One region of the Paenisporosarcina sp. NPDC076907 genome, then DNA from elsewhere that is predicted to be linked to it. Evidence: predicted binding sites of a transcription regulator. Region 1 holds the regulator's gene; the other holds the start of a gene.
The links. The regulator NrdR, encoded in region 1, represses ribonucleotide reductase genes. The targets are predictions, from matches to a motif close to AACACNATATATNGTGTT.
Positions count from the first base shown of each region.

Region 2: ACQKEV_RS09470 (vitamin B12-dependent ribonucleotide reductase) is a predicted target of NrdR. The motif match lies at 1,677-1,694, and genes of this name have one in related genera.

Region 1 covers NZ_JBNNIX010000002.1:609,176-612,602, reverse strand. The annotation lists gene ACQKEV_RS10795 (glyceraldehyde-3-phosphate dehydrogenase) at 1-202, shown strand, start outside; gene speD (adenosylmethionine decarboxylase) at 428-811, shown strand; gene nrdR (transcriptional regulator NrdR) at 931-1,401, shown strand; gene ACQKEV_RS10780 (replication initiation and membrane attachment family protein) at 1,423-2,826, shown strand; gene dnaI (primosomal protein DnaI) at 2,813-3,427, shown strand, end outside.
Region 2 covers NZ_JBNNIX010000002.1:355,380-358,806, forward strand. The annotation lists gene ACQKEV_RS09470 (vitamin B12-dependent ribonucleotide reductase) at 1-1,648, opposite strand, end outside; gene ACQKEV_RS09475 (lipoate--protein ligase family protein) at 1,825-2,661, opposite strand; gene ACQKEV_RS09480 (rhodanese-like domain-containing protein) at 2,763-3,143, shown strand; gene ACQKEV_RS09485 (ATP-binding protein) at 3,226-3,427, shown strand, end outside.

The DNA of each region.
Region 1 (3,427 bases):
ATTCACTGAAGAACCGCTTGTATCCATTGACTTCAATTCAAACCCACACTCAGCTATCATTGACGGTTTAACAACAATGGTGATGGGAACTCGTAAAGTGAAGGTCCTCGCTTGGTATGATAATGAATGGGGTTACTCAGCACGCGTGGTAGATTTGACTAAAAAAGTTGGCGCTGCACTGAAAGATACAGTAATTGCATAAATAAAATAATTCCTTCCTACTTGTTCTCAAATGTAGGAAGGTATTATTTTTTCTCGAACACTTGCATTGTGTGACATTAAACCATATAATGTGAATCGTGTACTTTTATTGTATACAACTGACTGCTTAAAGGGTTAGGACCTCTCTGGACTAACTTTCCCCCGTGGTAGTCGACTTTGATGATACACCAAACTAAAAAAAACCTATCAAAGGGGGAAACGAACCATGGAAACAATGGGGCGTCATGTAATTGCTGAACTATGGGAGTGCGAATTTGACAAATTGAACGATGAGACATATATCGAGCGTACATTTGTAGAAGCAGCCCTTAAATCTGGAGCAGAAGTTCGTGAAGTAGCATTCCACAAATTTGCACCTCAAGGTGTAAGTGGAGTCGTGATTATCTCTGAATCACACTTAACAATCCACAGCTTCCCAGAACACGGTTACGCAAGTATTGATGTATATACATGTGGTGATTTAGATCCAACAATTGCTGCTAAATATATTGCTGATGCACTTGGATCTCAAACTCGTGAAATGACAGAAATTCCACGTGGTATGGGTCCTGTTATTGCGGGTAAAGCTCGCGTAACAGCGCATGCATAACAATTAAACTGTAAACTGAGTAAGCAGAGGGAGAAATTCCTCTGCTTTTTCGATTTTAATGAACTTTTTTTGATATAATAGGAACACTATACGAATGACGAAATTCAGGAGATAAAACTATGAGATGTCCAGCTTGTCAATTTAATGGAACGCGTGTCGTCGATTCTAGACCTGTAGACGACAATAAAGCAATCCGCAGAAGAAGAGAATGTGAAGAATGTGGTTTCCGTTTTACAACATTTGAAAAAGTAGAAGAAATGCCATTGATCGTTGTGAAAAAAGATGGCTCACGTGAAGAATTCAGCCATGAAAAAGTGTTAAGAGGCCTAATTCGTGCGTGCGAAAAACGTCCAGTTTCACTTGATGCATTGGAAGAAGTCGTATTTTCAATCGAAAAAGAATTACGCAGAATTGGGAATTCCGAAGTGAAATCGGAAGATGTGGGTGAAATGGTCATGGATCGTCTTGCAACCATCGATGAAGTGGCATATGTTCGGTTTGCATCTGTTTATCGTCAATTTAAAGACATTAATGTGTTTATAGATGAATTAAAAGATTTATTAAAGAAAAGTCCAGAAGACAAACAATAAGGGACAGGAGGACGATGTGGCATGCAACTATTATTCAAAGAACTACAGCCGGTAGATAGCTTCATCATCCAAATGCCCCATACACTGACGGACAAGGATCGCCAGCTTGTGACCATGTTGTATAAACCAATTATCGGTTCCGATGCAATGAGTCTGTACTGTACATTATGGGCCGAATCGGAAGGCGAAACTACAGAACAATTGACACACTATTATTTAATGGATGTGTTGAATATGTCTTTAAAGAAGATATTTGACGCACGTGTGGCACTCGAAGCTATTGGGTTGATGAAAACATGGAAAAAGGATGATGACGATAAACGTCTCTTCATTTACGAGGTAGTGGCGCCACTGGATGCCACTTCTTTCTTTAGTGAACCGATTTTAGCTACGTCCTTATATAGTGTCATACACGAAAAAGCGTATATACGAATAAGAGAACGTTTCATTAAGAAGCAACCGATTTTAAGCGGGTATGAAAATATATCGCGTGACCTGCAGGACGTTTTCAAAAGCAATCATGATTACAATAAACTCGGACATATTTTTGAACCGGGACAGAGTGAACAAACTTCCGTGCGACCGAAGAAACTTCCTTTCTATTCAATGGATTTCGACTTTGATCTATTGAAGTCAGGATTGTCTGAAGTGATGATTCCTTCTAGTGTATTAACTTTATCTGTTAAGGAACTGATTGCCAAAGTAGCCTTCCTCTATTCCTTAAATGCAATTGATATGCAAAAAGTGTTAATGATGGCGATTGATGATCAAAACCGCATTACGGAAGAACGTTTGAAAAAAACAGCAGCTGATTATTACAAGCTTTCTATTTCTTCTAAACCTCCAAGACTCATGCCAAAAGCTGGTGTGCAACGAGAAGCGGTTTCGCAGGAAGTGAAAATGTCTAAAGACCAGTCTCTCATTAAATATCTTGAAGAGACGCCACCTTTGGAAGTATTAAGGGATTTATCAAATGGCAAGGAACCTCTTCCTGTGGAAGTAGATTTAGCCAATGAACTGATTTTTAAATATGGTTTTCCTCCAGCCGTCGTCAATGTCCTTCTGCAATTTGTGTTGATCAGAGCGAAAATGAAACTCAACAAAAATTATGTACACAAGATTGCAGCACACTGGCAACGCGAAAATATACAAACTTGTGAACAGGCAATCGAAATATCACGCAAGGAACATGACCAGTATATGGATTGGCAGAATTCAGCCAAAACCGCTTCCACTACTTCTTACAAACGTAAAAATGTCCGGGATGAAAAAGTGCCGGAATGGTTCTATAAAGCGAAAGAAAATCGCTCAACCAAACAAACGATTGAAAATGAAGTAACAGAAGACTGGGAAGCGAAAAAACAGCAATTGCTTGAAAAACTCGGTGTAACAGAGGGGCAGGCGAAAACGAATGGAACCAATTAGTGAAACGTTAAAACGCGTCGTGAATGCACCTGAATTTTCGAAGCGCTATGAAAAAATGAAAACCGAAATTCTTGAGGATCCTGGTGTCCAAGCTTTTTTGGCGGAAAACGCCGATTTGGTCAATAAAGATATGGTGGACCGGGGACTTCATAAACTGTACGAATATACTTCTCAAAACCATGACTGTGAATCTTGTGAAAATGTGGCTAGCTGTCATAATGTTATGAAAGGTTATGTACCGAATCTAACGATTGTACGTGGCTCAATTGACCTCGATTATGCAAGATGCCGACAAAAGACGATTGAAGATGAACGCCGCCAAGTTTCTGCTATGATTTCGAGTATGCATATGCCAAAGGATGTTTTGCAGGCAAGACTTGCTACGGTTACATACGATCACAATACACGTGTGAATCTCGGTACAGCAGCGAATGCATTTATGGAAGAAGTGAAAACCACAGGTAGTTTACCTTCAAAAGGCTTTTATATATTCGGTGAATTTGGCGTTGGGAAATCCTATGTATTGGGTGCCCTGGCAAATGAACTTGCAGAACAGAAAATAAAAACAGTACTTGTGTATGTACCGGAATTCTTACGTGAA
Region 2 (3,427 bases), 250 kb from region 1:
CTACTCGGCGTTCTCCTAGTGCTTGTACTTTATTTGCCTCAAGGAAATATGGAGTAGCATCAATGACGTTGTCCTGCATACGAACTCCGACACGAACAGTTTCTTTCAGACTTTCAAAATCGACTGTTTTCGTATCTTTCTGTGCAAACTGCGCTAAATTCACTGCCGCCAAGTTGCAAACTGAATTTGGTGCTAATGGTTGTTCTCCACACGGGTTGGTAGCAACCACTTGTTGTCCATAAGCTTTAGCATTGGTCATCTCGTTCGCATTGTCGATAAAGAAAATACCTGGCTCTGCAGAATACGTTGCACAAATGTTAATGAGATTCCACAAATCTTTTGCTTTCATCGTACGGTAAGTACGGATGGCATGTCCTTGTTTTTCCCATTCACGCACGTCCCCGACTTCGTGCCATTTCTCATTGTACGTTGCCATTTCTTCAGCTGAATAACTTTCAACAGCTGGGAATCGTAACTCGTGAACTCCGTCTTCCTCCACAGCTTTCATGAAATCGTCTGTCAACGTTACTGAAATATTAGCACCTGTTAAAAATTCCGAATTATTGACACTATATGTGCCGCCGTCATGCAGCTTCGTTTCTGCATCTCGTATAATTGCGTCACTGAAACCACCCAGACCAGGAATCGTTTTGTAGTTTACAATACCTTGATACATTGCTTCTTCTTGTTGTGTCAAAGCTTTAAATTTAAGTTTGTCTTTAGCTAATTGCTTAATCGTTTCATCATTTGTATTTTCAATCAAGAAACGCAGGATTCTTGGATTTTGCATCTTGGAAATGATGAATTCCGCAATGTCCGGATGCCAATCGGCCAACATAATCATTTGAGCCCCTCTGCGACTGCCTCCCTGCTCAACCAGATGTGTAAGTTTAGCTATATCATCTAACCAGGAAACGGAACCAGATGATTTACCATTCACACCTTTTGCTAGTGTATTGCGTGGACGCAATGTTGATCCGTTTGTTCCAACACCACCACCGCGACTCATTATTTCCATGACTTGTTTACGGTGATCGGAAATGCCTTCACGGGAATCAGGCACAAATGGCATGACATAACAATTGAAATATGTAACATCTGTTCCTGCGCCAGCTCCATAAAGCACGCGACCTGCTGGAATAAATTTCAATTGTACCAATTGCTCATAAAACTTCTCAAACCATTCTTGTTTCTTCTCTTCAGATGTTTCAACAGAAGCAAGTCCGGTCGCATTGCGTTTTGCAATTTGCTCATAGAAAACTTCCAGAGGTTTTTCGATGACATTAATGGAACGATTGACAATGCCCGACTCCAGTTCCGTTCGATCATCAATTGCACTACGGTAATCTTCTTCAATTAAAACACGTGCTTTATTTGTCGAATGATCGATGGAAACAATATAACCCAATCCACGTGCAGGGAATTTCGGGTCTTCCTTCACTGTCAATACGACAAAATCGCCTTCTTTTAGTGTTTTCTTTTCAGTATCTTTAAATGAATAGCGGTCAATCATGACTAACCTGGATACACCTTTGTGAGTTAATGTCATGTCATTCGTGATGGGATGGACTTGAGGGAAAGAAACGATGTCTTTGTTCAAAGTTTCAATGTTTAATTGCCCAATTTTTTGATTAGAAATTAGTACCATTAGCTACTCCTCCTTAATTAACAGAAAAAACACAACATATAGTGTTATACGTTGTGTTTAGGGTACTATATATTGACATCTAAATCAAATAATGTGGAAGTATGTTCGAACATACACACATCGCGTCTATAGTAAAATAGAACTTATTTTTCGATAAAATTAATTCCTTTTACCTACTATTTACGGTATGTCCATTCATCATTTGCATAGCGTCGAATCTCTAGCTGTTTTACATATTCCATTTGCTCGATTGTTAGCATATATGGTTGAAAATTGATATCAAGACCTTCAGCAAAACCTTCTTTAAAAGCGTCTACACACTCTTCAATTGTGACAGGAGTTTCCCGCAAATGATTGATTGCTACCGCTTTTTTTGAGAGACTTCTACGCACTCGTTCCTTCACTTCATCTGATGGATAGTTAAACAATGATACTAATTTATCTTCATCTAAATCCAAAAGAATCGCTCCATGCTGAAGAATAACACCTTTTTGTCTTGTTTGTGCACTACCAGCTACTTTTTTACCTTCTACTACTAATTCATACCATGAAGGCGCATCAAAACAGACGGCACTTTTCGGATTTTTTAAATCACTCTTCTTTTCTTCCGTGTCTGGGACTGAGAAATATGCGTTCAACCCAAGTTTTTGGAAGCCAATCAAAAGTCCTTCACTTAACACGCGGTAGGCTTCTGTAACGGTCGCGGGCATATTGGGATAATCTTCACTGACAATAATGCTATATGTTAATTCATGTTCATGCAAAACACCACGTCCACCAGTGGGACGACGGACAAAACCTAAATTATGATTTCTGACGGCATCCATGTTGATCTCTTTTTCTACATTTTGAAAATAACCGATGGATAGTGTTGCAGGTGTCCACCCATAAAAACGAACAATTGGTGGTAGGAGTCCTTCACTATGCCAGTCCAGTAACGCTTCATCCAGTGCCATATTGAAGGACGGACTGCAAGCTCCAGAGTTTATAAAATACCAAATTGGTTTAGACATCTTTTTTCCTCCTCACAATGCTATTCATATTAACAAACTCGTTGTATTGTGGCTATACTTTCTTTTATAATAAGAACATAGATAGAAAGGGGAAAGTTGTCTTGACACTTATATACATTATCACTGCTGCATTGTTTGGTTTGATTGTTTACTTTTTAATCTCATCAATGCGATTAAAGAAAGCAGTATCAGGTTTAACACAAGAACAATTTATTGAAGGCTATCGCAAAGCACAGCTTGTGGATGTTCGTGAACCAAAAGAATTTGAAGGTGGACATATTCTGGGAGCACGTAATATTCCTTCATCACAAATGCGTCAGCGTTTTAAAGAAATCCGTGCGGATAAACCCGTATACTTATATTGCCAAAATAGTGCAAGAAGTGCACGTACTGCATTGTTCCTTCAGAAAAAAGGTTATAACCAGATTTACCAACTGCAAGGCGGTTTCCGTCAGTGGACGGGGAAAATTAAAACAAAATAATTTATTCAAAGTTCTTCCAAACGGAGGAACTTTTTTTCAAATTAAAACGTATGTATGGAGTCAAACAATAACGGAGGTCACTATGAAACCAAACACACTTATTTCTCATCATGAAAATACAAGAGAATCACTTCCGCACTATGAAGATCTTGCGTTTGTTTCCCGCAGAATTATCGAAACTTTGGAAAACAGACTGTCAGGTACATGGCAGCAAATATACATTGGAGAAACCATTGCTCAACTTGATGCACATGTTCTTGAAATGATGGAAAAAGGATTACTTT